One region of the Pseudoalteromonas sp. MB47 genome, then DNA from elsewhere that is predicted to be linked to it. Evidence: predicted binding sites of a transcription regulator. Region 1 holds the regulator's gene; each other region holds the start of a gene.

Evidence for each region. The regulator MetJ, encoded in region 1, represses methionine synthesis genes. The targets are predictions, from matches to a motif close to TAGACGTCTAGACGTCTA.
Region 2: the regulator MetJ is predicted to act here: its motif matches at 8,294-8,311, upstream of metK (methionine adenosyltransferase).
Region 3: the regulator MetJ is predicted to act here: its motif matches at 7,988-8,005, upstream of metA (homoserine O-succinyltransferase).

The regions. Positions count from the first base shown of each region.
Region 1 is NZ_VFBD01000006.1:23,295-33,490, forward strand. Features, by position in the region: gene priA (primosomal protein N') at 1-359, opposite strand, end outside; gene rpmE (50S ribosomal protein L31) at 593-808, shown strand; gene IMPJCBKJ_RS02810 (malic enzyme-like NAD(P)-binding protein) at 1,494-2,735, shown strand; gene metJ (met regulon transcriptional regulator MetJ) at 2,835-3,155, opposite strand; gene metB (cystathionine gamma-synthase) at 3,380-4,639, shown strand; gene metL (bifunctional aspartate kinase/homoserine dehydrogenase II) at 4,645-6,990, shown strand; gene IMPJCBKJ_RS02830 (PBP1A family penicillin-binding protein) at 7,070-9,580, opposite strand; gene IMPJCBKJ_RS02835 (pilus assembly protein PilM) at 9,713-10,196, shown strand, end outside.
Region 2 is NZ_VFBD01000021.1:177,164-187,359, forward strand. Features, by position in the region: gene putA (bifunctional proline dehydrogenase/L-glutamate gamma-semialdehyde dehydrogenase PutA) at 1-2,373, opposite strand, end outside; gene IMPJCBKJ_RS12375 (winged helix-turn-helix transcriptional regulator) at 2,540-3,022, shown strand; gene IMPJCBKJ_RS12380 (TetR/AcrR family transcriptional regulator) at 3,095-3,622, opposite strand; gene IMPJCBKJ_RS12385 (hypothetical protein) at 3,743-3,943, shown strand; gene IMPJCBKJ_RS12390 (TIGR04211 family SH3 domain-containing protein) at 4,018-4,617, opposite strand; gene IMPJCBKJ_RS12395 (CYTH and CHAD domain-containing protein) at 4,831-6,351, shown strand; gene IMPJCBKJ_RS12400 (START domain-containing protein) at 6,389-7,000, shown strand; gene metK (methionine adenosyltransferase) at 7,041-8,192, opposite strand; gene tkt (transketolase) at 8,459-10,196, shown strand, end outside.
Region 3 is NZ_VFBD01000031.1:452,865-463,060, reverse strand. Features, by position in the region: gene cyoA (ubiquinol oxidase subunit II) at 1-618, shown strand, start outside; gene cyoB (cytochrome o ubiquinol oxidase subunit I) at 621-2,609, shown strand; gene cyoC (cytochrome o ubiquinol oxidase subunit III) at 2,606-3,241, shown strand; gene cyoD (cytochrome o ubiquinol oxidase subunit IV) at 3,241-3,600, shown strand; gene cyoE (heme o synthase) at 3,742-4,626, shown strand; gene IMPJCBKJ_RS20330 (histone deacetylase) at 4,708-5,616, opposite strand; gene IMPJCBKJ_RS20325 (PilZ domain-containing protein) at 5,670-6,035, opposite strand; gene ettA (energy-dependent translational throttle protein EttA) at 6,150-7,823, opposite strand; gene metA (homoserine O-succinyltransferase) at 8,070-9,017, shown strand; gene IMPJCBKJ_RS20310 (homocysteine S-methyltransferase family protein) at 9,007-10,074, shown strand; gene metH (methionine synthase) at 10,084-10,196, shown strand, end outside.

The sequences.
Region 1 (10,196 bases):
ACCATATTAATACTGGTTTTATCTGGGCATTCGCCTTGCCTTAATGCAGCCGGAAGTGCCGTATGAATGGTCTCGCCCAATGGGTAACAGTAGTAGCGTGCTGTGAATTTTAGTAATGCTAAATGTTGCTCAGATAACACTGGCGTGTCGTCTATAACATCAATAATCGGCTTGATTTTGTCAGCGGGAACATCGGTTGATGTTTTAAGAGCCAGTACCACGGCAACCTTTTTTTGACTACCAAATGGCACGCGAACCCGCATACCTGGCTTTAACTCAGGGCTATGCAGCAGCTGTTCAACTTTATAATCGAAGGTACGCTGTAAAGGGACTTTTATGGCAACTTCTACAAAGTGCATAACAACTCAACTGAAACAAAGATAGAAAGATAATGTACTAAAATTGCAGTTAAAAACCTACCAACAAATACTGAACAACAGACCACTTGGTTATTTTTTTAGCGAAAGATGTATTTAAAGCTTGTCGTAAGGCTTCTTGAGCTATAAAATACGCGGCCTATTAATTGTATTAACTGCGTATGGTGCCAGACTTCGGGTTTGGAGAGCGATACGGCCTTAACTAGAGGTTCCCTATGAAAGAAGGTATTCACCCTAAGTACGAAGCTATCACTGCAACTTGTTCATGTGGTAACAAATTCGAAACTAGCTCAACTCTTTGTAAAGACATCCACTTAGACGTATGTTCTGAGTGTCACCCGTTTTACACTGGTAAGCAAAAGATTTTAGACACTGGCGGCCGTGTTGATCGTTTCAACAAGCGCTTCGGTGCACTTAGCAGCAAGAAGTAATCTCTGCTGTTTAGTTAAAAAAAGCACCTTAGGGTGCTTTTTTTATACCTGAAATTCTAACACCGCTACTCACTCATCATCTTCACTTATGTAACTTGCATAACTATTTCTGAGTGTTATGCCCATTATGTCATCAACTGTAGAGACAAAGTGTAATCCCTTAGCTATATTCTTTTTTGTATAAATGAGTATACCAATCCGCAATAATACTTAATCATTTTGAGGGATTAAACCTGTCGCTACCTGCGTTAAAAATTTCTGATTTAGAACACAACTAAATAACGAAATTTTTGCCTTGCTATCAACAAGGTTTCATTGTCTCAAAATAGACTACTTAATTAAGCGTATTGGTATCTAAAAGTTATTAGAAATAATAAATTTAAATAACTTTGTTAGCAAATGCTGTGAACTTCGTTGAAATGGCTGTTTTGGGCTAATTTCGGCTAATTGCAGTGTACGTGCGTATAAAATACAACAACACGTGCTTAAAAGGTCATAAATAGATGAATTTTTATGTCTGGTTAATCGCAACTATGCACAGAAATTGTTGGGAAATCCTTTAAAATTAAGCGATATAGCATATAACAGGATAGACCTGATAATACTTGGAATTTTTATACATTACAGGTATCGTACTGATGCAAGCTCTCTCACTTTTTAACTTTTTGCAGGATACTATCGCGTTATGTCAGATTTTCGTGAACAAGCATTACATTACCACGCTCACCCCGTTCCAGGTAAAATTAGTGTTGAACTAACCAAGCCAGCCGAAACGGTTAACGATCTCGCTTTAGCTTATAGCCCAGGTGTGGCTGAACCAGTCCGTGAAATTGCTGCTGATCCAGCAAACGCCTATAAATACACAGGCAAAGGCAATATGGTTGCAGTTATTTCAAACGGTACCGCAATTTTAGGTTTAGGTAACTTAGGTCCGCTTGCATCAAAACCTGTAATGGAAGGTAAAGCCTTACTATTCAAACGTTTTGCTGGCCTTGACTCAATTGATATTGAAGTTAAACACCGCACAACAGAAGATTTCATTAATACGGTTGCTAACATCGCTGATACGTTTGGTGGTATCAACCTAGAAGATATTAAAGCACCAGAATGTTTTGAAATCGAAAAAGCGCTTATCGAGCGCTGTGATATTCCCGTTTTCCACGATGACCAACATGGTACCGCTATTGTTACAGCTGCTGGTATGCTTAACGCCCTTGAAGTGCAAGGCAAAGATATCGAAGATGCTATCATCGTATGTTTAGGTGCTGGTGCTGCTGCTGTTGCTTGTATGGAGCTTTTAATTAAGTGTGGTGCACTGCGTGAACACATTTATATGCTTGACCGTAAAGGTGTGATCCATACTCGTCGTGATGACTTAAACGAGTATAAGCAATTATTTGCTAACAACACCGATAAGCGTACATTACAAGATGTTATTGCTGATGCTGATGTATTCGTTGGTGTATCAGGTCCTAACCTGTTAACTGCAGATGATCTTAAGCTGATGGCAGATAAGCCAGTTGTGTTTGCATGTTCAAACCCAGATCCTGAGATTGCTCCAGAAGTTGCACATAGCGCGCGTAACGATTTAATTATGGCAACGGGTCGTTCAGATTTCCCTAACCAAGTAAATAACGTGCTTTGTTTCCCATTCATTTTCCGTGGCGCGTTAGATGTTCGTGCAACGGCAATTAATGATGAAATGAAAATTGCTGCAGTTCATGCTATTCGTGGCATCGCGAAAGAGCCTGTACCAAGTGAAGTATTAAAAGCGGCTGGCGTTGAGTCACTTGAGTTTGGTGCCGAGTACATCATTCCTAAGCCTATGGATCCGCGTTTATTACCACGTATTGCACGTGCTGTTGCTGAAGCGGCTGTAGAGTCGGGTGTGGCGCAAATCGATATGCCAGAAGATTACATGCGTTAAACTTAATTAGCCTTAGGTATAACGCTCAATAAAAAACTCAGCCTAGGCTGAGTTTTTTTATATCTGCGATTATCGGCGGTGATCCGATGGCCGAAATACTTATTCTGAATCAAGCACTGGGATATCTAATCCCATTTCTTGCATAATTCTTTTAACTTCTTCAGGTACCTTTTCAGGGTTGTCTTTACGTAGGTCGTCATCATTTGGTAATGGTTGACCTGTAAAAGCATGTAAGAAAGCTTCACACAATAACTCACTGTTCGTCGCATGACGCAGGTTATTGATCTGGCGGCGTGTACGCTCGTCAGTTAATACTTTTAATACGTTAAGTGGGATTGATACGGTAATCTTTTTTACTTGTTCTGATTTTTTACCGTGTTCTGCATATGGGTGAATGTATTCACCGTTCCATTTAGCCATAAGTTGTTTCGTTGCCTCGGTTGTCAGTGATTTACGCCTTATTCACAGCGCAAGATGCGGAAATTCTATCTCTTTAAAAAAGATAGTCAAATACTAGTTATTTGGCCATCTAGTGGTGTAAATGTATAAACTTCTATGTGTAAGCGATAAATGCTTTGACTTCTCATATTTGATCATCTAACCTTTTAGACGTCTAAACATCCAATTAAAGAATAGGTGATGAAATGAGCGAAAAAAATAAAGCGACGATTGCTGTTCGTCACGGCATAGAAGCCGATAAACATCATGGTGCGGTTGTGCCTCCTTTATACTTATCAACCACCTATTCGTTTGCTGATTTTGATACTAAGCGCCAGTATGACTATGGTCGCAGCGGTAATCCAAATCGCGATATCTTAGCTGAAACCTTAGCTGAACTTGAAGGTGGTGCTAAAGGTATTATCACTGCAACAGGTATGTCTGCTGTGCATTTAGCCACTCAGCTATTAAACAGTGACGACACGTTAGTGATCCCACATGACTGTTATGGCGGTAGTTATCGTTTATTCACCTCGCTTGAAAAGCGTGGCCTGTTAAAACTAAAAGTTTTGGATTTAACTAAATCTGAAAATCTCCAAGAAATTTTAGCGATTAAACCTAAGTTGATTTGGATTGAAACGCCAAGTAACCCAATCTTGCGTTTAACAGATATTAAAGCAATCACTAGTATTGCTAAGCAGTGTGGTGCTTTGGTTGCGGCTGATAACACCTTCTTATCACCTGCATTACAAAACCCAATTGAGTTTGGTGTTGATATTGTTGTGCACTCAACCACTAAATACATCAATGGTCACTCTGATGTAGTGGGCGGTGCAGTGATTGCTGCAACGCAAGAGCTAGGCGACGAGCTTGCTTGGTGGGCGAATAATATCGGTATTACTGGTGCACCATTTGACAGCTACTTAACGCTTCGTGGTTTACGTACTTTAAATGTACGCCTAAAGCAGCACCAAGAGAATGCCTTTGCCATTGCTGAGTATTTAGAAAGCTCTCCTTATGTAAGCCAAGTCTATTACCCTGGCCTTGCTTCTCACTCACAACATGAGCTTGCTAAGGCACAGCAACGCGGTTTTGGTGGCATGGTGAGCTTTGATATTAAAGGCGACATTAACGATGCAGCAGCGTTTTTAACTAGTCTTAAAGATTTTAGCCTTGCTGAGTCACTAGGTGGGGTAGAAAGTTTGATTTGTCACCCTGCAACAATGACACACGCAGGCATGGAGCCTAAAGCGCGTCTTGAAGCCGGTGTAGGCGATACGCTGATCCGTATTTCTGTAGGTATTGAAGACGTAAAAGATCTCATTGCAGATTTAGACCGTGTATTCAATTTAGTTAAGCCTGGTCAAGGCCAACAAGTTACAAAAGCGGCTGTAGAGCAAACACAGCAAGATACACAGCAAAACGCGTCATTCAAGTTAACGCCAGCACATACGGCATTGTGGTAGAAGAAATGGTAAATATTGTTCATAAATTTGGTGGCTCAAGCTTAAGCTCCGCAGATCGTTATCATGCGGTAGCGAACATTGTTTTAGCGAATACAGAGCAGGGCGATTGCATCGTTGTGTCGGCATCGGGTAAAACAACCGATACCCTAGTGAAGCTATGGCAAAGTTACCAGCAGCAAGATAGCCAAGCTGTTAGCGATATTCTACTGCTTATTGATAACAACCAACGCGCTTTAATTGAGCAACTACTCACAGGCCAGAATAAACAACAGGCGTTAGCACAGCTAAAAGATGAACTTGCTGTTCTAAATGAATTAATTAGTCAGCAACAGTTACTTGAAGCCCCTTTACTTGCTCATGGTGAAGTGTGGTCGGCGCGGTTATTGGCTGCTTATCTAAATCAGTTAGGTGTCGATTCGCAAGATGTTGATGCAAGACAGCTATTTACTCTAAATGGTGGCCAGCTTTTACATCAAAAAAACCAACAGCAATGCAGTGATGCGATTAGCAGAACACATATCAACGTAGTAACGGGTTTTATAGCTGCAGATTGCCAAGGTAATACGGTGACATTAGGCCGTAATGGCAGTGATTACAGTGCCACTTTGTTAGCGAGTTATACTTTTGCCAAGCAAGTGTCTATCTGGACAGATACACAAGGGGTATTTAGTACTGACCCTCGTAAAGTTAAAAATGCGGTTAAGTACGCCAAAGTATGCCGCGAGCAAGCTAACTTATTAGCGCGTTTAGGTAACCCAGTATTGCATGCAAAAACCTTGTCGCCGTTAAAAGACTCAGAAATTAAATTAGTGGTAAGAAGTAGTTTTGATTGTGATGCAACGCCAACCGAGGTAGTAAAAGAAGGTTATAGTAAAGCAAAACGTTTTATTACGACCTTAGATAACATCGATTTATTACGGGTTGATAAACTAAGCAGTGGTGAAGTCGGTGAGCTTAGTCAGTTAATTCAACACAGCCTGCATCACTTTACTAAAGAGGGCGATACTTACTTATTAGTGCCAGGTCAAAGCACTCACCAAGTTGTCAGCCACTTAGCGGGCCGTGCAAATATTGTTGAGTCAAATTTAAGTGGTTGTGCAGTAGTTGCCCCAACAGCTGATGTATCTGCGCTAACAGAGCAAGCCACAGCGCTTTTAAAAGAGCAAAGTATTCATCCTCGTTTTGTACAACAAGACGATAACTATGTGTTGATCTTAAACGATCAGGCAATTGATAGTGATGTTTTAACTCTTCTACATGACAAGCTGGTAAACAAAGGTCAAGAGTTGGCCATTATCGTTGCTGGACTTGGTAATGTAGGCGAAGTGTTCTTATCGCAACTACAAGCTCAGTTTGCGCGTTTATCTGCTCAGTACAAAGTAAAAGTAGTTGCTCTTTTACGCTCTAAACAAATGCTTTTTAGTGCCAGTGGTTTAAATACCGAAACATGGCAAGAGCAGTGGCATAATGAAGCGCAAAGCTACGACAAAGCTGAATTATTAGCACGTATCAATGAACTAGATTATGAGCACAAAGTGGTGATTGATATCACTGCCAGTGAGGCGTTCAGTCAGTTATACCCTGACTTTGTTGAACTTAACTGTCACTTGATCAGTGCAAACAAATACGCGGGCACTGCAGAAAATAGCTGGTATCAAAACCTACGCACTAATTTGGCTGAGCGAAATCTGTTATGGCGTTATAACACCAGTGTGGGTGCAGGTTTACCGATTAACTTTGCTTTAGCTGATTTGCAAAATAGCGGAGACAGCATTAACCGCATTGAAGGGGTATTCTCGGGTACTTTATCTTGGTTATGTAGCAGTTATGATGGCAGTGTGCCGTTTTCAGATTTAGTGCTTCAAGCTCAGCAAATGGGCTATACAGAGCCAGATCCTCGTGAAGATTTATCTGGCCGTGATATGCAGCGCAAACTGCTAATTTTAGCGCGTGACTTAGGCCTTGATTTAGAGCTTGATGATATTGCTTTAACACCTCTGATGCCTGAACAGCTTGCATCAGGAAGCTGGCAAGATTTCCTTGCAAACAAACAGCTACTTGATGAATTTATGACAGACAAAGCAGCGCAAGCTGCGGCGGAAGATAAAGTGGTGCGCTACACCGGTGCTATCACACTCGTAGATGGTAAGGTTCAGGCTCAAGTTGGTTTAGTCAATGTTGGCAAAGATGATGTATTAGCAAGCCTTAAACCGGGCGATAACATCTTTGTGATCAATTCACAGTGGTATACAGATAATGCATTGGTGATCCAAGGCCCAGGAGCGGGTAAAGAAGTCACTGCCGCAGGGGTGCACTCAGACCTGTATTGGCTGGTAAATAACCTAAAATAATTTTGCTGATCTTAGTTTAAATAGCTAAGCAAAAAGCGCCCCAAGGGCGCTTTTTTATGTCTTATAGCAACTTAGTTATTTAGAACAACTCTTCCTCTGTGCTGAGCTTTTCTTCAAATACGTCTGTTGGTTGATCGAGTACGTACTTAGTTGGTGCAGTGCCTTTAATGAAGTATTCAAAACGACTGGTGTAATCATTTTTGTGACTCAATAGACCTGTTGCTAAGTCGATTCGAACCGATACTAAACCTTCAGGAAGCTCAATAGGTGCTTCTGGCATACCATCAAGGGCTGCACGCATAAAGTCGACCCATGCAGGTTGCGCGGTTTTAGCGCCGGATTCTGCACCTGATATTTGCGATTTATCGAGGTTACTATTGTAAGTCATGCGGCCTAGGGCTTTTCCAGGGTTATCAAAACCAACCCAGACCGAAGTCATTACATTGCGATTAAAGCCGCTAAACCAAGTATCTACCGAATCATTAGTGGTACCTGTTTTACCAGCTAAATCACGACGGTCAAGCGACTGTGCACGCCAGCCTGTGCCACTCCAGCCTGTTTTATGGGTCCAACTACCGCCCCCCCAAATTGCACTGTGCATAGCTTGCGAAATTAAAAATGCATTTTGCTTAGAAATGATACGAGGCGCACAGCGAGGTGTTTTCGTTATCTCCGCTTCAGTAAAACTCTGTTGATTCTGGTTAAGAGATGCAAACTCAGGGGTTACAGTTTGCTTAGGCGCATCACAAGCAAGTTCAGGCTCTGTTTTAAATAAAACAGTACCCGCCGAATCCTGAATCTCAGAGATAAAGTAAGGGGTTATCAAATGACCGCCATTGGCGAATGTACTCATACCGCGGGCTAGTTCAAGTGGAGTGATTGAAGCGCTACCGAGTGCGAGTGATTCACTGCGGTTAATATCGTTATTCAAAAAGCCAAACTTAAGCAAATGATCGGCTGTACGCTCAAGGCCAACACCACGTAATAGGCGCACCGAGATTACGTTCTTCGATTGTGCGAGTGCTCTGCGAATACGTATAGGACCATTATAAACCGCTGGGCTGTTCTTAGGGCGCCATGCCACACCTTGGCTTTTATCCCATTGATTAATTGGCGCATCATTCAAAATAGAAGCAAGCGTATAGCCATTCTCAAGTGCCGCTGAATAAATAAATGGCTTAATGTTTGAGCCTACTTGGCGTTTTGCTTGAACTGCGCGATTGTATTGGCTTTGTTCAAAGCTATAACCACCGACAATCGCTTTAATACGACCATCTTGCGGATCAAGTGAAACAAGTGCGCTCGATGCTTCTGGTACTTGGCTAAGGATATAGCTTTCATCTGCATTTTTACGCAGCCAAATTTGCGCTCCCGCTGATAAAATTTCCGTAGCTGTTTTTGGTGCAAAGCTTTGACGGTAACGCGTAATATATTTACGCGCCCATTTTAGACCATCCCACTCAACAGTGACTTGTTCACCGCTTTTTAATAGCACATCAATTGATTGTTCAGCGACATTGGTGACAACACCTGCTAATAGCGGACCAAATTCTTTGACATCTTTTAATTTAGATAAGATCTCTTCTTGGCTAAGAGGGCTTTCATTTTCGCTGTCCCATAACTGAGCCGCAGCACCACGGAAGCCATGACGCATATCGTAAGCGTGTAGGTTATCAACAATCGCATCTTGAGCAGCCTGTTGAATGTTAGAGTCAACGCTGGTGTAAACTTTAAAACCAGTATTATAGGCGCGCTCGTGACCATAACGAGCTACCATTTCAGCACGAACCATCTCTGAAATATACGGGGCATAGACTTCAATTTCTGCGCCGTGAAATTTTGCAGTAATAGGTGCGTTAATAGCCTCTTCATATTCGCTTCGAGTGATGTACTTTTCGGTGTACATACGACCTAATACGACATTTCGACGAGCCTTTGCGCGAACTGGGTTACGAATAGGGTTAAGTGCAGAAGGTGCTTTAGGTAGGCCTGCAATCATAGCCATTTGCGCTAAAGTTAACTCGTTTAAATCTTTGCCATAGTAAACTTGCGCAGCTGCACCAATACCAAAGGCGCGATTACCCAATTCGATTTTGTTTAAGTATAATTCGAGAATTTCGTCCTTAGTTAAAATACTTTCAATGTGAAGAGCTATGAAGATCTCTTTAACTTTACGGATATATGCTTTTTCTCGGGTTAAGAAGAAGTTACGGGCAAGCTGCATGGTTATCGTACTTGCGCCTTGTTTCTTTTCACCGGTAGATATGAGTACAATGGCTGAGCGAACTATACCAATTGGATCAATGCCAATATGTTCATAAAAGCGATTATCTTCTGTTGCTAATATTGCATCGATTAATGGTTGGGGTATTTGATCTATTGTTACTGGAATGCGGCGTTTTTCACCAAATTGATTGATCAATAAGCCATCTCGTGAGAAAACTTGCATAGGTGTCTGTAACTGAACGTCTTTTAAAACCTGAACGCTAGGAATGTCGGGTTTAACGTAATAGTATAGACCAACTAAAGTGATTAGTCCTAAAAATGAGCAGATGATAATAAATTGTAAAGTTCGCTTTAATAAAATCACTTATATTTTCCCTAAATGGACTCCCAATTAGAATCGGAGACTGCTAGTATATATTGATTAAAAAATGAATAATATTTTTTCAGATAAAAATTATAACTTGTTTATTATTAAAACAAAGGCCAAGTTGCAAACATGCTAAGTCAGCTATTTAAAAAGCCTTCATCTATGATGGTAGGGATCGACATCGGATCACACTGTATAAAGGCAGTGTTATTGCAGGAGACAGACGCTGGTTTGCGGCTTGAAGCACTAGCTATTGAACCTATGCCTAAAGGCGCTATGTCTGAACGTTCTATTCAAGACATAGAAGCAATAGGTAATGTTATCGCGAAATTAAAAAGAAAAATACCTAAATCCGTACAACGCGCTGCTGTTGCAGTGTCTGGGCAAACCGTGATCACAAAAGTAATTTTTATGGATGTATCATTAACTGATGCTGAACTTGAGTCACAAATTGCTATTGAAGCAGACAGCTTAATTCCTTACCCCCTCGACGAAGTTAATATCGATTTTGAAAAACTGGCTATCAACGAAGCGGATCCAAGTAAAGTTAATGTACTTCTTTCGGCAGCGCGAACTGAAAGTGTGCAAGCTCGTGTAGGTGCTCTTGAAACAG
Region 2 (10,196 bases), on a different contig from region 1:
GATCATACAGTTTTGACCACCCGTTTCAGCAATAAGCGGTACTTGAATATCATTACGCGCAGCCAATGTTTGCGAAATAACAGTACCGGTTTCTGTAGAACCTGTGAACATAACAGCTTGAATACGCTCATCAGGAACGATGGTTTTACCTACTTCGCTACCACGAGCAATAACAGGTTGTACAACGTGCTCAGGTAAACCAACAGATAGCATAAGTTCAATGGTACGAAGTGCAATTAAGCTTGTTTGCTCAGCAGGTTTAGCAATAACTGTGTTACCTGTCACGATTGCCGCAGCAACTTGACCTAGGAAGATTGCAAGTGGGAAGTTCCATGGGCTGATACATAAGATCACACCACGTGCTTCAAAACGCTCATCTTCAGAAAGTTCTTCAGCGCGTGCAGCGTAGTAGCGGCAGAAATCCACTGCTTCACGAACTTCATCGATACCATCTTGAGTTACTTTACCTGCTTCTTTGATACATAGTGCCACTAACTCATCGTGGTGACGCTCTAAGATATCAGCAACGCGGCGTAATAGGTTTGCGCGCTCTTTTACTGGCGTTTGTGACCATGACTCAAATGCTTTTTCTGCATTTTCTAAAAGTGCAGTCATTTCGTCTGAAGATTGTAGCTTCACATGACCAATGATTTCTTTGTGATTCGCAGGGTTCTTCACCGGAAGAGAGCCTTCTGGCACATCGCTTAATTCAATGCGGTGCTCAGCAAACCAGGTATCAAGGTTTTCTTTAAATGGTGTGATTACATTGATATCAGTTAAGTCCATGCCTTTTGAATTAGCACGTTCTTCACCGTATAAATCAATTGGCATCTTAATTTGCGTGTTGTACTTGTTACGTAAACCTTGCAGTGTTTCTACAGGGTCAGGTAACAGTGATTCAACAGGCTTAGTGGTATCAACAATCGCATTTACGAATGATGAGTTTGCACCGTTTTCTAATAAGCGACGTACTAAGTAGGCAAGTAAGTCTTCATGTTGACCTACAGGCGCGTAAACACGACATTGAATTTTTTCTTGGCTTACGATTTGGTCGAATAACGACTCACCCATACCGTGTAGGCGTTGGAATTCAAAACCTTCGTTATCACCTTTTGCAACTTCTAAGATTGTTGCTGCAGTGTAAGCGTTGTGTGTAGCAAATTGCGGGTACAATACATCACGTGCTTCAAGTAGTTTGATAGCACAGGCTTTGTAAGAAACGTCTGTGGTCGCTTTACGCGTGAATACAGGGTAGTGATCTAAACCATCTTGTTGAGTGGTTTTGATTTCTGTATCCCAGTATGCGCCTTTTACAAGACGAACCATTAGTTTACGACCAACGCGACGAGCTAGCTCTGCAACCCATTCAACCACAAAAATAGCGCGTTTTTGGTATGCTTGAACTGCTAAACCAAAGCCGTTCCAGTTACCTAAATCGTCATCACTGAATACTGCTTCAATAACATCTAAAGAGATATCTAAGCGGTCAGCTTCTTCAGCATCAACAGTAAAGCCGATATCGTAGCTTTTCGCTGCAAGTGCAAGTTCTTTTAACTTAGGTACGATTTCAGCAATAACACGTTCACGATGTGTGAACTCATAGCGTGGGTGAATCGCAGAAATTTTAACTGAGATACCAGGGCTCTTGATTGGACCACGGCCATTTGCTGCTTTACCAATTGCGTGGATAGCTGTCATGTAGCTGTTGAAGTAACGCTCTGCATCTTTCATTGTGCGTGCGCCTTCACCTAGCATATCGTATGAGTATACGTAGCCTTTTTGCTCTTTATCGGCTGCACGTTCAATCGCTTCGTTGATAGTACGACCCATAACGAATTGCTTACCCATGATCTTCATCGCGAAGTTCACAGATTTACGAATAACAGGTTCACCTAAACGACCAATTGTTTTTTTAAGAACACCGAATTGCTGCTCTTTTGATTTGTCGCTGTAGTTAACCATTTTACCGGTTACTAACAGACCCCAAGAAGAGGCGTTTACAAATAAAGAATCGCTGCTACCTAAATGCGAGCTCCAGTCACCTTTAGCAAGTTTGTCACGAATTAGTGACTCTTGCGTTGCTTTATCTGGAACACGTAATAGTGCTTCTGCAAGACACATTAATACAACGCCTTCTTCACTCGAAAGTGAGAATTCATTTAGTAATGCATCTACACCGCTTTGACCATCCTGATCGCGACGGATATTTAAAACCATTTGACGAGCACGTTCCCACGCTCGGCTACGCGCTTTCACGCCTACTTCAGCCAAAGGCAAAATATGATCAATAACCGCATTTTCGTCAATACGGTAGAAATCACGGATCTTTTGTCTAATTGGACATTCAGTTGTCAAATCGCCATTAAATAGCATATGTAACCCTCTGGTATGTGGAGTCTAGAAATGAACTTATTGCATTTCTTACCATTGATATAATTCGTGCATTCTAATTAAAATCCAGCAGAATATGCTGGTTAAATTTTTCGATTTACGATAATTTACAGGGCATACCGTTAACTTAGCCGCATAAAATTCTGTTATGACCAGTCCGAATAGATTACGCATGTTAGATCGCATCGATTTAGCAATTTTAGACGCTCTGCAAAAAAATGGCAGAATATCGAACGTAAACCTCGCAAAACAGGTAAATCTGAGCCCAAGCCCGTGTCTAGATCGTGTAAAACGTTTAGAGCAAGAAGGCTACATCGAAGGCTATTACGCAAAGCTTAGCGAAGCTAAACTTAACCAGAGCTTGTTAGCACATGTACAGGTCTCGTTGGTGACCTCGAATACATCAGTTTTTAAAGTGTTTCGCGAATATATATTGAATATTCCGCAAGTGGTTGAATGCGACATGGTCGCTGGTGGCTATGACTACCTATTAAAAGTACGGGTCTCAGATATGGATGAATATCGCCAAGTACTGGGTGATTTAGTTGATATTCCCGGAGTGGGTACGCATCACACCTATATGGTGATCGAAAAAATAAAACAGGACACAGGCCTTAGATTCGATATTTAACGTAAGGAAACCGAGTGGTTTCCTATCTTTCTGTCGCACTGAACGAACGGCGCTACAGTTTATACAACTAACCTAATTGATATTAATTTTTGATAGTTTTGCTTTGAGTGTTGCCAGCATCGAATCGACAGAACTGTCTTCCTGATTAAGCCCTTCCATGAGCGTCATAAAGTAAATATCAATAATGATATCTGCATCTAAAGGGGTTGCTTCATTGTCATTGATCAGGCGCTTTTTGAATGCTTTAAGCTGCGGTTCAAGCTCGTTCTGTTGCCACATAATTTCTTTAAATAACTCTCGGCTAAACTCCTTTTTTGCAAGGTAAAACTCATAAAGAAAACAAGCGTAATGGTACATTCTATCTGTCGCTGTAGTACTCGAATCTGAATGTTTAGCGCGGCTTAGAATGTCTTCTAGTTCACTCTCAAAACTGTATTTAAGAATCTCAACTTTAGTCGCAAAGTGACTAAATACTGTGCCATTGGCGACATTAGCTGCTCTTGCAATATCTCGTGTGCTGGTCTGGTGGTAGCCGAGCTCTGAAAAAAGCTGCCATGAGGCTGTAAGTATCTGTTGTTTTGTTTGCTCTTTTTTGGTCACTGAACACTCCAATTTTTATGCTATTTAACCAGAAATTAAAAAAAACTCAATCAAAGGTGTTGTAAATTGAGCGCGCTCAATATTAAAATGAGCGCGCTCAATTAAATGGATGGTTGCACTATGAATAAATTAAAACGCTTAATTGGTTATGTATTATTCGTACCTGGTATTTGCTTTTATAGCTTTATCTTAGGCCCTCTGCTTATTGCAGTGCTATTGCCTGGAGGCTTGATATTGTTATTGCTTATCTTAGGTTACAAAGAGGGGTTTTTAGTGTTAAAGCAAGAAGTGTTTAATACTCTTAGACAAAAATGCTCTTGAGTAAAAAGTGGATAAGTTTAAAAAATAACCCCTGCAAAATGCAGGGGTTATTTTTGTCAAAATGGGGAGGAGGTTTATGCCCAGCCGTCGTAACGTTTACGACGAGATAACACCACGGTTAGGATAATACCAAGTAGTAAGCCGATGAACGCAATTGCGCCGCCATAAGTTAATAACTGACGTTTCTCTTTGGCACTGGCTGTTTGCTTAGCATTACGCTCAGACTCAATAGTACTTTTAAGTGCTTCAATTTGCTTGCTAAGCGCTAGGTTTTGCTCTGTTAGTGATTTGTTCTGCTCTTGTAGTTGTGGTAGTTCAATTTCAGCTTGGCGAAGCTGTTCTTGCATTACCGTCATGTCGTTATTCAGCGCTTGAAACTGTTGTTGAATACCTGCGTTTTCAGTAACAAATTTTGACTCTACCCAACCTTCACGATCTTTATCATCACGAATTTTAAAGTAGCCATTATCTTCACCCGACAATAACACTATTTGTGTGCCTGCATCGACTGAACCTAAAATGCGGTAGTTTTTGCTTGGACCTGAGTGCATAAAGGTGTACAGGTTATCGACTATGTAGGCGGTGTTTTGGCTGTCGCTGCTTGGTGCTTCTTCTGCGTAGCTAATAAAAGAGGTGGCCGCAAGGAGCAACCCAAAAATACACTGTTTTAACATCAATCTACCTTGTTAATGTGATCTTGCCTAGAAGTGGCTAAATTTATAATTTCTTTATGTATAGAGATAGTAGGGATTTCAACTATTAATAGCAAGGCTGATATTGTAATCCGTGCGTGGGCTTAACCGCAAAAAACAGGAAAAAATTTGCATTAACAGTCTGCTTTGTTTATTTTGATCACTTATTTATTTTAAATGTACTCCGCAAAGCGAATGGATACTGAGATAGAACTGAAGTTTTTGGTGTCAGATGCCGTTGTTCCACTGATCCCCGCATTAATTACCCAATTTGCAAAAACCGTTACCAATAAACCGTCACGCAACTTACAAAATGCTTATTACGATACGCCAAGCCGAGAATTACGAGCTTTAGATATTGGCCTTCGTACTCGCTGTTGTGATGGTGAGAGTGAGCAAACCATCAAGCTTGCTGGCGAAGTGGTGGGTGGCTTACATCAGCGCCCTGAATACAATTTGCCACTGTCAGGTAATCGCCCTGATTTACTTGCATTTGATGCTGCTATTTGGCCGCATGGTATGCAAGTGCCTGCCATCGCAGAAAACCTATACCCAATTTTTAGCACTAACTTTATACGCCGTACTTGGTTACTCGAAACCGAAAATGGCGCAAAAATTGAAGTGGTATTAGATAAAGGTGAAGTGGCGGCATCGAGCCAAGTTGAGCCAATCTCTGAACTTGAAATCGAACTGATTGAAGGTAGTCGCAATGAGTTGTTTGCTTTGGCAGATAAACTGGTAAGTGAAAGCCATGTTCGCTTAGGGCTTTATTCTAAAGCTGCTCGAGGTTATCGTCTTGCAGATGACAAACCATTAAAAGCAAGTAAATCAATTGGTTTTGTACCACTAAAACGTGGTGCAACCCAAGAACAAGCCTTAGTAGAAAGTATTAACTACGCGATTCGCTTTGTACAAAAACATGAAGCCTGCTACTTCATAAAACCAAGCTTAAAAACCCTTAAGCGTGTCACCGACGGTATTCGTTTAATTCGCCATACATTTTGGCTGTTTGACGATATTGTTAGTAAAGACGATACCGACTCATTACGTACAGAATTAAAGTGGTTATTAAGCGAATTAGCATGGGTTGAAAATGCTATTCAGCTAAAAACCTACACATCTAAGCGCCACGCGTACTACAAAAAAATCAACAGTGCGCCTGAGCTCACTCAAGTTATTAATGACTTAAAAGAGTTGCAGCCAAGTATTGAAGATATCGAAAAACTTTTCCATAGCACCCGATACAACCGCTTATTATTACAATTAACAACCTGGTTGATTGAAAAACAATGGCGTAAGTCATGGGGGCAAACTGAGTTTCAAGCTGCTGAAAAACCTGTTGCCGATATTGCTAAGCGTTTATTTGCTAAAGATTGGCACGATATGCACGAACTTATTCCTGAGCAGCAAGTGTTTACAGATAAAGACTATTTGGCACTGCGCACCCGCCTTGAAAACTCATTACTCAGCGGCAACTGCTTAGGCGCTTTGTTCGATAAAGAAGATCGAAACGAGTTTCGTATGCCGTGGGTTGATATCTCTCATGGTATTTATGAGTTAAGCACCCTTGAGTACTTAAAGCAGTTATGTGCAGGGCAAGACGACTTAGAGCTAACAAAAATTCAATCATGGCTTGATCAAAAGTCAGAGTTTTTGGTCAGTGCAATGGAGCAAAGTCGCCACGCGTCATTTAATACAGACCCTTATTGGTTTTAAATAAATGCGCTTGTGCCTATGGGTAGGGTTAGCATGTTTGAGTCTCTCGGCAGTGGCTAACCCTATTGAATGGCAAACCTACAAACAGCAAGACGATATAAAGGTTAGCTATAAAAAGCACGAAACTGGCATTATAGAAATTAATGCTTCTGTGCTGGTAAAAAATGCTAAGGCCAGTGACTTTATGGCGCTGTTAAGTGATACCGACAACGCGCCCAATTGGCTCGAAAATGTTAAAAGCGTGACTTTAATGGAGCGCTTAAGCCCCTCTGAAACCCTTGTTTATACTCATTTTAATTCACCTTGGCCGGTGTCAGACCGTGACTTGGTGAGTTATTCTTGTTATCACGCTTTAGATGAGCACAAAACCGAGTTACAAATCAAAAGTCAGCCTTATGCAAAAGCCGAAGTTGCAGGACTTGTACGCATCAAAGATCTCACCGCTTATTGGCGCTTAGAACAGCAACAAAGTAACTTGTTAGTAAGCCATCAAGCCTATGCTGATCCAAGCGGTTCGATTCCGCATTGGTTAAGTAACAAGGTGTCGTTAAAAAGTGTTTATAAAACTCTGCAAGCACTGAGAGAGCAATTAACCAATAATCAGTTCTCGCGAGATAACTTAATAAGTCAGTTAGGTTCGTGTTCATAAAAAAAGCGCCAAAAGGCGCTTTTTCATTTTATCTAACCTATTACAGGCCAGCAGCTGCGCGAAGTGCGTCTGCTTTGTCTGTACGCTCCCAAGGGAACTCATCACGACCGAAGTGACCATAAGCCGCAGTCGGTTGATAGATAGGACGCTCAAGATCAAGCATTTGGATTAAGCCGTAAGGGCGTAGGTCGAAGTGCTCACGTACTAATTCGATTAGACGCGCTTCTTCTAATTTACCTGTACCAAATGTCTCGATGCTGATAGATGTTGGCTCTGCAACACCGATAGCGTAAGAAACTTGTAGCTCACATTTGTCAGCAAGGCCTGCAGCAACCACGTTTTTAGCAACGTAACGAGCAGCATATGCAGCTGAACGGTCAACTTTTGATGGATCTTTACCTGAGAAAGCACCACCACCGTGACGAGCCATACCACCGTATGTATCAACGATGATTTTACGACCTGTAAGACCACAGTCACCCATTGGGCCACCGATAACGAAACGGCCAGTTGGGTTGATGAAGAACTTAGTTGCGCTTGAGATTAGCTCAGCAGGAAGAACCGGCTTAATGATTGTTTCCATTACCGCTTCAACTAAGTCGTTTTGTGAGATTGAATCACAGTGTTGAGTTGAAAGAACAACTGCATCAATACCAACAGGCTTGCCATTTTCGTATGCAAACGTTACTTGAGATTTTGCATCTGGGCGTAACCAGTTAAGCTCACCGCTTTTACGAACTTCAGCTTGGCGCTGAACTAGACGGTGCGAATAAGTGATTGGTGCAGGCATTAAAACGTCAGTTTCATTACATGCGTAACCGAACATTAGACCTTGGTCACCAGCGCCTTGCTCTTCAGGGCGAGCACGGTCAACACCTTGGTTGATGTCTGGAGATTGTTTACCGATAGTGTTTAGGATTGCACAAGAGTCAGCATCGAAACCCATGTCTGAGTGCGTGTAACCGATTTCACGTACTGTTTTACGTGTGATTTCTTCGATATCAACCCAAGCGCTAGTTGTGATTTCACCACCAACCATCACCATGCCAGTTTTAACGTAAGTCTCACATGCAACACGGGCATGAGAATCTTGCTCTAAGATAGCATCTAGAACCGCGTCAGAGATTTGGTCCGCGATTTTATCCGGATGACCTTCAGAAACAGATTCAGAAGTAAATAAATGTTTTGCCATTGTATTTCTGCTCACAAATATTGCGCTTCACAAACGTCGGTAATAGCGCTAAAAAATTAAGGGGCGTATTTTATCTAAAACAAATATGTTTGCATAGTAATTTTACGCCTAGACGTCCATTTAAAATTAGTAATAACGTATTGTTCTTAACAAACGCCCATAAATGGTGCATTTAATGCGGATTTTTAATTGCACTGTACCCTTACAATAAGTAAGAATGGGGCTTCATAAACAACCAGCGCAAATACATAAAGGTAGGAGAATTCATGCCATCACGCAAAGAACTTGCAAATGCTATTCGCGTCTTATCAATGGACGCAGTACAACAGGCCAAATCTGGTCACCCTGGCGCCCCTATGGGCATGGCAGATATCGCAGAAGTACTATGGCGCGATTATCTAAAGCACAATCCAACGAATCCAGAGTGGGCAGACCGAGATCGATTTATTCTTTCGAATGGCCACGGTTCAATGCTGATCTATTCTCTACTGCACTTAAGTGGCTATGACTTACCACTAGAGGAAATTAAAAACTTCCGTCAAATGCACTCAAAAACACCGGGTCACCCAGAGTATGGATATGCACCAGGTATTGAGACTACTACGGGTCCATTAGGTCAAGGGATCACAAATGCAGTGGGCATGGCAATTGCCGAAAAAGCGCTAGCTGCACAGTTTAACCGTGAAGGCCACGATATTGTTGATCACTTCACGTATGCATTCATGGGTGATGGCTGCTTAATGGAAGGTATTTCACACGAAGCCTGTTCATTAGCCGGTACATTAGGCCTAGGTAAACTAGTTGCGTTTTGGGATGACAACGGCATCTCAATTGATGGTGAAGTAGAAGGTTGGTTCAGCGATGACACACCAGCGCGCTTCAAAGCATACGGCTGGCACGTAGTTAGCGATGTTGATGGTCATAACCCTGATGCAATTCGCGCCGCTATCGAAGAAGCGCGTAGCATTACTGATAAGCCATCATTAATCTGTTGTAAAACAGTGATTGGTTATGGTTCACCTAATAAATCAGGTAGCCATGATTGTCACGGTGCACCACTAGGTGAAGACGAAATTAAAGCATCTCGTGAGTTCCTTGGTTGGACTGGCGATGCATTCGAAATCCCAGCTGATATCTATAGCGAGTGGGATGGCAAAGAAAAAGGTAAGCAACTAGAAGCAAGCTGGGACGAAAAATTTGCAGCTTATGAAAGTGCATACCCTGAACTTGCTGCTGAGTTTAAGCGCCGTACAAACGGTGAGCTACCGGCAGATTGGGCTGAAAAGTCACAAGCTTACATCGAAGAGCTACAAGCAAATCCTGCAAACCCTGCAACACGTAAAGCATCACAAAATGCATTAAACGCGTTTGGTCCGTTACTACCAGAATTCATGGGTGGCTCTGCTGACCTTGCTGGTTCTAACTTAACACTTTGGGATGGCTCAAAAGGCCTAGAAGCTAACGATGCTAGCGGTAACTACATTTTCTACGGTGTACGTGAATTTGGTATGTCAGCGATTATGAATGGTATTGCACTACATAAAGGCTTTATTCCTTACGGTGCTACATTCTTAATGTTCATGGAATACGCACGTAACGCAGTACGTATGGCGGCATTAATGAAGCAGCCAAGCATCTTCGTATACACGCACGATTCAATTGGTTTAGGTGAAGATGGTCCGACGCACCAACCAGTAGAGCAAATCGCAAGCATGCGATTAACGCCTAACTTAGTTAACTGGCGCCCATGTGACCAAGTTGAGTCTGCGATTGCATGGCAACAAGCTATTGAGCGTAAAGACGGCCCAACATCACTGATTTTCACTCGCCAAGGCCTTGAGCAACAAACGCGTACTGCACAGCAGTTAGCCGATGTGAAAAAAGGTGGTTACGTACTTAGCTGTGACGGTGAACCAGAGCTTATCCTTATTGCAACAGGTTCTGAAGTACAGCTTGCACAAGATGCCGCTGCAGAACTTCGTTCACAAGGTAAAAAAGTACGTG
Region 3 (10,196 bases), on a different contig from region 1:
GGTGTGATCACGTGGCAGTCAACGCAACAACTTGACCCATATAAACCACTTGAGGGTAAAGGTAAGCACCTTACTGTTGAGGTTGTTTCTTTGAACTGGAAATGGCTATTCATTTATCCAGAGCAAGGCATCGCCACAGTGAATGAGCTTGTTTTTCCTGCCAATGTGCCAGTGCAGTACAAGATCACCTCAGAAAGCACCATGAACTCGTTTTTCATTCCACAGCTTGGTAGCCAAATTTATTCAATGGCAGGCATGGAAACAAAGCTTCATTTAATTGCTGATGAGCCGGGTACTTTTAAAGGCTTCTCTGCTAACTACAGTGGTGCAGGTTTCACAGGTATGAAGTTCGATGCCATTGCAACAGCCACAGAAGCTGATTTCGATGCTTGGGTAAACAAAGTAAAAAATACTGGTTCTGCATTGACTAAGCAAAGCTATGTTGAACTTGCAAAACCAAGTGAATACGACCCAGTTAAATACTATGCCAGCGTAGATAAAGATATGTTCCATTCAATCGTAATGAAATATATGCAAGCGCATGGCTCTCACGGTGCAATGCAACACGCTATGCCAGAGCACTCAGCTCATAAGAAGCACAGCGAGGACGAGGAATAATCATGTCGTTGTTAGGTAAATTAACATTAGACGCAATCCCGTTTCATGAACCAATTATCATGGTTACCATGACGGTTGTTGCTGTCTTAGGTCTGTTAGTGGCAGGCTTAGTAACAAAATATAAAAAGTGGGGCGTGATTTGGCACGACTGGATCACCTCAATTGACCATAAGCGTTTAGGCGTTATGTACATCATTCTTGCGCTTATCATGCTTTTCCGTGGTTTCGCGGATGCCATTATGATGCGACTGCAATTAGCAATGGCTACTGGCGGTGCAAGTGGTTACTTACCACCAGAGCACTATGACCAAATATTTACGGCACACGGGGTGATCATGATCATCTTTATGGCGATGCCGTTTATGATTGGTTTAATGAACATCATTTTACCGCTGCAAATTGGTGCCCGTGATGTTGCATTCCCATTCTTAAATAACCTTAGCTTTTGGTTAACTGCTGGCGGTGCAATCCTAATCAATATCTCATTATTCTTTGGTGAGTTTGCGAAAACGGGTTGGGTGGCATATCCACCGTTGTCTGAATTGTCATTCAGTCCAGGTGTCGGGGTTGACTATTATATATGGGCCTTACAGATATCCGGCTTGGGTACCTTATTAACATCGGTAAACTTCTTAGCGACTGTATTTAAAATGCGTGCACCAGGCATGACATTAATGAAAATGCCTATTTTTACTTGGGCATGTACGTGGGCGAATATCTTAATTGCAGCATCGTTCCCAATTTTAACTGCTGTACTGGCTATGTTAACGCTTGATCGTTATCTCGATTTCCACTTCTTCACGAATGAATTAGGTGGTAACGCGATGATGTACATCAACTTATTCTGGGCATGGGGTCACCCTGAAGTTTACATTCTGATCTTACCTGCGTTCGGTATTTTCTCAGAAGTTATCTCAACGTTTGCTGGTAAACGCCTGTTTGGTTATAAGTCGATGGTTTATGCAAGCGGTGCAATTTCGATTTTAGGTTTTATCGTTTGGCTTCATCACTTCTTTACTATGGGCTCAAGCGCTAACGTTAATGCCTTCTTTGGTGTTATGACCATGGTTATTGCGGTACCGACCGGGGTTAAGTTATTTAACTGGTTATTCACTATGTATCGTGGTCGTTTACGTATTACTGTGCCTGTCCTTTGGACTTTAGGTTTTATGGTGACGTTCACTATCGGTGGTATGACCGGCGTGTTACTTGCTATTCCTGGTGCTGACTACGTATTACACAACAGCTTATTCTTAATCGCTCACTTCCATAACACCATCATTGGTGGTGCGGTATTTGGTTATTTAGCTGGTTTTGCGTTTTGGTTCCCTAAAGCAATGGGATTCAAACTTGACGAGAGCTGGGGCAGACGATCTTTCTGGTGCTGGTTAATTGGTTTCTTCGTGGCATTTATGCCGTTATACGTACTTGGTTTCTTAGGTATGACACGTCGCTTAAACCACACGAACAACCCTGATTGGAACATTTGGTTATACATTGCAGCTGGCGGTGCGGTGATCATTATGTTCGGTATCTTGTTCCAAGTTGTGCAACTTGTAGTGAGCTTCAAAAACCGCGAGCAACTTGACGATACAACGGGCGATCCGTGGAATGGTCATACTCTTGAGTGGGCATCTGCTTCACCTCCGCAGTACTACAACTTTGCGAAAATCCCTCATGTTGATGACATCGATGCGTGGACAGACATGAAAGAGAAAGGCTTAGCTTACAAGCAAGAAGCCTCTTATAGCCCAATTCATATGCCAAAGAATACATCGGCAGGTGTATTAATGAGCGCAGCTTTAACAACCTTCTGTTTTGCCATGATCTGGCACATTTGGTGGCTTGCCGCCTTTGGTTTACTGGGTGCTATCGTGGTGTTCATCAAGCGTTGTTATACCAGCGATGTTGATTATTACGTGCAACCAGATGAAATTGTTGAACTAGAAACGGCTCACAATACAGCCGCTACGAAGGAGGTGAATGCATGAGTAGCATTTCTGCAGGGCTCGACACCTTAAACGGCGCACACGGTCATGTCGATGCACATGACCATGAGCACCACGATACAGGTGGTAACACCGTATTTGGTTTCTGGCTTTACCTTATGACTGACTGTCTGTTGTTTGCATCATTCTTTGCAACCTACGCAGTATTGTTTATGAACACTGCTGGCGGTGTGTCGGGTAAAGATATTTTTGAACTTGATTTTGTTGCGGTTGAAACTGCAGCTCTACTACTTAGTAGTATCACATTTGGCTTTGCGATGATCTCTGCTCACGGGCAGAAAAAGGCGGCTACGTTAACTTGGTTGCTGGTTACCTTTGCCTTTGGTGCAGTGTTTATTGGTATGGAAGTGTACGAATTTCATCACCTAATTGCGCACGGTAATGGCCCTCAGCAAAGTGCCTTTTTAACATCGTTCTTCTCTTTAGTGGGCTTACATGGTCTTCACGTTACAGCGGGTCTTATTTGGATGACTGTCCTGATGATTGAAGTTGTGCGCCGTGGTTTAAACCCACAAACAGTGACACGCCTAAGTTGTTTAAGCCTATTCTGGCACTTCTTAGATGTGGTGTGGATCTGTGTATTTACCGTTGTTTATTTAATGGGAGCAATGTAATGAGTCACAGTGAATCACATGTAATTAATAACTTAGAAGTTCATGCACATAATGAACAATCACATGGCAGCGTTAAAGACTATTTAATTGGTTTTGTATTGTCAGTGGTTTTAACGGCTATTCCATTTTGGGCTGTGATGAGTGGTTCGTTTTCTAAAACGACCACTGCATGGTGCATCGTGAGCATGGCGATTGTGCAAATTTGGGTGCATTTGAAATATTTCTTACACCTAAACTTCAAAACTGAAGACGGCAAGGCAAGTTCATTGTCGTTTATCTTTAGTGCTTTAATCATTGTAATGGTGGTTGGTTTGTCGGTGTGGATCATCTACGAATCGAACGCCATGATGATGTACTAATAACAATTACTTTGTAATTGGTAAAAGATTTACGAAAGGAGCTGGTTAGTCTGAGGTTGTGTCTCCAGTTCTTACAGTCTGTTACTAGCTAGTTTCTTTCGTAATATTGCGTTTGTGCTGAAAATTAGAGGAGTCGAGGAAGTGTTTCGACGTTATTTAAATGTCACTAAACCTGGCATTATCATGGGCAATTTGATCTCTGTCGCGGGGGGATTCTTGCTAGCCTCTCGCGGTGATATTGACCCATGGTTAATGATCGCAACCTTACTAGGGTTATCTTTAGTAGTGGCATCAGGATGCGCGATCAATAACGTGATTGATCGTGATATTGATGTTGCTATGGCGCGCACTCGCAAACGCGTCACAGTAACTGGCGAAATGTCAGCAAAGGCGGCTATGGCACATGGCATCGTGCTTGGTGTTATTGGTTTCGGGTTATTAGCTGTGTATACCAACGTAGTGGCACTCTTATTTGCTACTTTTGGTTACGTCATCTACGTAGGTGTGTACAGCTTATATATGAAACGTCGTTCTGTGTACGGCACCTTTGTAGGAAGTTTATCTGGCGCAGTACCGCCTGTAGTGGGTTATTGTGCCGTAACTGGGCAGTTTGATGCTGGTGCTGTGATTTTATTGGTCATGTTTAGTCTATGGCAAATGCCTCATTCATATGCAATTGCAATCTTTCGTTATAACGACTACCAAGCGGCCAGAATTCCTGTGTTACCAGTAGCGCAGGGGATCGAGAAGGCAAAGCATCACATTGTTTTATATATCGCCGTGTATGCGTTGGTTGTGATGTTATTAACCATTAGTGGTTATACAGGTTTAGCCTTTATGGCTGTAGCTTGTACAACGAGTTTTTGGTGGTTGCTAATGGCGCTTCGTGGCTATCGTCGCAATATTGATGTAAGCGGCTGGGCGCGCCAAGTGTTTGCTTTTTCAATTGTAAACATCACGGTTTTGAGCATAGCGATGGCTTTAGATTACCATTCGGTAGCTCCACAGCTACTTGTTTTAACTTAGAAAAAAGTTGCTAACATATCCCAATGTTACAGTAGCAAAGGCCCGGTTTTTTCTCCACCGGGCCTTTTTTCTTTGTTGTTTTTAAAATCGAGCAGCTTGCTCTACTACAATGCCATGACGAGCCGCTAAACGGCGATGGTCTTTATCATAACCACCACCAATCACGGTTGCGACAGGTACATTGTGCTCAAGGCAACGTTTGAGAACTAAATGGTCGCGTTGTGCTATCCCTTGCCAGCTTATATCAAGTTTTCCTAAGCCATCTTGCTGCCACACATCTACACCTGCATCATAAAGCACTAAATCTGGGTTTAGGGTGTTTAATAAATAACTCAGCGTATCGTCAACAACGCTTAGGTATTCACTATCAGCGACATTCGGTGCTAAACCTATGTCTAAATCGCTGGCTGATTTTCGAAATGGAAAATTCTTTTCACAGTGAATAGAGCAAGTATAGGCGTAGGGCTGATGCGCCAGCATTGCTGCGGTACCATCACCTTGATGAACATCTAAATCAAAAATAAGTATATTGGTTACTTCACCACTTTTTATCAGGGTTTCGCTGGTGAAAGCGAGGTCGTTTACCATGCAATAGCCTGAGCCAAAATCAGTATGAGCATGGTGAGTGCCTCCCGCTAAGTGGCAAGCAATGCCATGTTTAAGAGCTAAGCGTGCTGTTTGTAAGGTGCCCAGAGGAGCAGTAAAGGTACGTGCCATCAGCTCTTTTGACCAAGGTAAGCCAATACGGCGCATCGCTTTTTCATCTAAGCGGTTGTGCCAAAGGTCGTGGATATAATTTTCGCAGTGCACTAACTCAAGGGGCTCAGGGCTGCCAAGCATCGGTTGAGTTAGGTTGTCATTTATTAATCCAAGACTTTGTACATGCTCATATAAATAAGCAAACTTACTCATCACAAAGCGATGGTTAGGATCGAAACTAAACGAGTAATTTGGATGATACACCAAGGGTAAGTGGGGATTTAACTGCATAGCTTATTAAATAGCTGAATTTGCTACAGCATAACGAATCTAACGGCAAATGTTTACTCTGGCGCGTGAATTAAATGAGCTAACTCGCGATGTAATAATGCCTCATCACCCAGATTTAGCTCAATCAATCGTTTTAAGTGAGTAATACTATCAATATCGATATGATCGCAGCGAAGGCCTGCATGCTGATGCTCAACATGGCACAGCTCCACTTGCATTTTAATCTCGATAGTTGACTCTGGTAGGGTAAAGATTAAGTCAGCTTTACTATGAATAGGCACTAAAAATGAATCACTTTTAGTAATGAGCGCACCTTGCAAAGATAGATCAAGTAACTGACAGTGATAGTCGTTATCTTCGATACGAAGGACCGCAGGGCAAGAAAATAATACCCGCGAAAACTCTCTGCGTTCATTCATAGCTGTATCTCCAACTTTAGTTACTTAATAGTATAGATCATAATGGAGTGAGTGATAGCAAAGCTTAATACAACAAAAAAGCCCCTGAGTAGGGGCTTTTTGAGTATCAGCTAATTAGCCAATTTTTTTGTATTTAATACGCTTAGGTTGTGCCGCTTCTGCGCCTAAGGTTTTCTTCAACCATTCTTCGTATTCTGTGTAGTTACCATCGAAGAAGTTAATTTGGCCTTCATCACGGTAATCAAGAATATGTGTAGCAATACGGTCAAGGAACCAACGGTCATGCGAGATACACATTACACAGCCAGGGAACTCTAAAATAGCGTTCTCAAGTGCACGTAGTGTTTCAACGTCTAGGTCATTGGTTGGCTCATCCAGTAGTAATACGTTACCACCAGCTTTTAGTAACTTAGCTAGGTGTAAACGGTTGCGCTCACCACCTGATAGGTCTTTAACGAATTTTTGTTGGTCGTTACCTTTGAAGTTAAAGCGGCCAACATAGGCACGGCTTGGGAATTCAAAGTTACCAATTTTTAATACGTCTTGGCCGTTAGAGATTTCTTGGAAAACAGTGTTGCTTTCGTCCATGTCGCCACGGAACTGATCAACCGTTGCAAGCTCAACAGTGTCACCAACAATGATCTCACCGCTATCTGGCGTTTCTTCACCACTTAGCATTTTGAATAGCGTTGATTTACCCGCACCATTGGCACCGATAATACCTACGATAGCGCCTTTCGGCATTGCAAAGTTTAGGTCATCGATTAATACGCGGTCGCCAAAGCTCTTCTTCAGGCCTTTCACTTCGATAACTTGATCACCTAAGCGTGGACCCGGTGGAATAAATAGTTCATTCGTTTCGTTACGCTTTTGGTAATCGTTTTGCTGAAGCTCAGAGAACTGTGCCATACGTGCTTTAGACTTAGCTTGACGGCCTTTCGGGTTTGAACGAACCCATTCAAGTTCTTGCGCGATTGATTTTTGACGTGCTTTTTCAGATTTCTGTTCTTGTTGTAAACGTAAATCTTTTTGCTCAAGCCACGATGAGTAGTTACCTTCCCAAGGAATACCTTCACCACGGTCAAGCTCTAAAATCCAACCTGCTACGTTATCTAAGAAGTAACGGTCGTGGGTTACAGCAACCACGGTACCTTCATAGTCGTGTAAGAAGCGCTCTAACCAAGCAACTGACTCAGCGTCTAAGTGGTTGGTAGGTTCGTCAAGAATAAGCATATCTGGTTTTTCAAGTAGTAAACGACAGATCGCAACACGGCGACGCTCACCACCAGAAAGGTGTTCAATTTTTGCATCCCAAGGTGGAAGGCGTAATGCATCAGCTGCACGCTCTAACACGTTGTCGATATTGTGACCATCGTGCGCTTGGATGATAGCTTCAAGTTCGCCTTGCTCTTTAGCAAGCGCATCGAAGTCAGCACCATCCATTGCATACTCGTTGTATACTTCATCAAGGCGGTTTAGTGCATTTTTAACTTCGCTTACTGCTTCTTCTACTGTTTCGCGAACTGTTTTGTTCTCGTCTAGTACAGGTTCTTGCGGTAAGTAACCGATTTTAGTGCCTGGTTGAGGGCGAGCTTCACCTTCAAAGTCTTGGTCAACACCAGCCATAATGCGAAGCAACGTTGATTTACCTGCACCGTTTAGACCTAGCACACCAATTTTTGCGCCTGGGAAAAAGTGTAAAGAAATATCTTTTAAGATAGTGCGCTTAGGTGGCACAACCTTAGAAACTCGACTCATCGAGAATATAAACTTATCTGGTAACACCATGAAAGGAGCCTTCAATTTATAATAAAAATTAACAGCAAGTATTGTATACCCAAACTACCTCAAAATACAGAATTCAGCGTTTATGATAGGCTTAATATCAAGGTGTTATTTACTCAAAGAGTCATACATTTTAATTAATGACCACTCAGAAATATCACTTCATTTAGACATCTAAACATCTAGAGGTTGAAATTTCTAACTATCCGTTCATAATTAGCAGTCAGATAAGTATGCTCGGAGCCAGCTATGCCCATTACAGTAAAAGATGAATTGCCTGCCATTGCAAAGTTACGTCAAGAAAACGTGTTTGTAATGCCAAAAAGTCGTGCTAAAACGCAAGAAATCCGCCCAATGCGTTTGGCCATCTTAAACTTAATGCCAAACAAAGTTGAAACCGAAGTGCAGTTTATTCGCTTGTTAGCAAACTCACCGCTGCAAGTTAATGTTGAGCTGTTGCGCTTAGATACCCATCGCACCAGTAGTAACTCTGAACAGCACATGGATACGTTTTATCGTTATTTTTCAGAGGTGAAAGATAATAACTACGATGCCATGATCATAACGGGCGCGCCGCTTGCTCATTTAGAGTATGACGAAGTTGCTTACTGGGACGAACTAAAAGTTATTTTAGATTGGGCAGAGCAGCATGTGACGTCTACGCTGTTTTCGTGTTGGGCGGCCCATGCGGGTCTATATCATCACTATGGCCTCAAGCGCGAACTTAAACCAAACAAACTCAGTGGCGTATTTACCCATAAAAGCTATTTTGACCACGCAGCGCTAACGCGTGGCTTTGATGATACCTTTTTAGTGCCACATTCTCGTTATGGTCATATTGATATCGATAAGATTAATGCCTGCGAAGAGCTGGTGGTGTTAGCCGGATCAGAACGAGTAGGTGCCTACTTAATTAAAAATAAATCAGGTAGCCAAGTGTATATTACTGGCCATCCAGAGTACGATGCTCATACCTTAAAAGGGGAGTATTTACGCGACCAAGAAAAATCAGCGGATGCACCTAAGCCAGAAAATTACTTCCCTGACGATAACCCAGACAACGAACCGTCGAAAACGTGGCAAAGCCATGCCTTTTTATTGTTTTCGAATTGGTTAAACTATTATGTGTACCAAACTACACCGTATGATATTAACTTAGTTAGCCAAGATGTAAGGACTAACAACTATGCCGAGTAATGCAGTGAATAAACGCGAACAATTAACCGAGGCGCTAAAACAGCGAATTTTAATCCTCGATGGCGCGATGGGCACCATGATCCAAGAATATAAATTAGAAGAACAAGATTATCGCGGTGAGCGCTTTAAAGACTGGCACGTACTTATTAAAGGCAATAACGATTTATTAAGCCTAACTCAGCCAAAAATCATTGCTGATATTCATCGTGCTTACTTAGAAGCCGGTGCTGATATCATCGAAACGAATACCTTTAATGCCACGACTATTTCGATGGAAGATTACGACATGGCGAGCCTTAGCCGCGAAATCAACCTCGAGTCAGCGAAGCTTGCACGCAGCGTGTGTGATGAACTTGAAGCAAAGGATCCTAGCAAACCGCGATATGTAGCCGGTGTGCTTGGGCCAACGTCAAAAACCTGTTCTATTTCACCAGATGTAAACGACCCAGGTTATCGTAATATCAACTTTGATAAGCTGGTGGCGGCGTATGTTGAGTCAACACTGGCATTAATGGAAGGTGGTGCTGACCTTATTTTAATAGAAACCATCTTTGATACCCTTAATGCAAAAGCGGCTTCGTTCGCTGTAGAAGAAGCATTCGAGCAAGCTGGTCGTAGTTTACCTGTGATGATCTCGGGCACCATTACTGATGCCTCTGGCCGAACTTTATCAGGGCAAACCACAGAAGCATTTTATAACTCAATTCGCCATATTAAACCGCTATCAATCGGCCTTAACTGCGCCCTTGGCCCTGACTTACTGCGCCAGTATGTTGAAGAGTTATCGCGCGTTTGTGAAACCTTTACCTCGGTGCATCCCAATGCCGGTTTACCGAATGAGTTTGGCGAGTATGATTTAGAAGCCCCTGAAATGGCAAAAGAAATTATCGACTGGGGCAAGTCTGGCTTTATCAATATTGTAGGTGGTTGTTGTGGCACTACACCAGCTCATATTAAAGCGTTTGCGAAAGGCCTTGAAGGTGTTAAACCTCGCCAATTACCTGAGCTTGAAGTGCGTATGCGCTTATCGGGCCTTGAAGCGTGTAACTTAAACTAGGAAACCGACATGACTGACCAAATTGCTGTATTTACTAACGTCGGTGAGCGTACCAATGTAACAGGCTCGGCTAAGTTTAAGCGCTTGATCATGGAAGAAGATTACGAGACCGCTCTCGATGT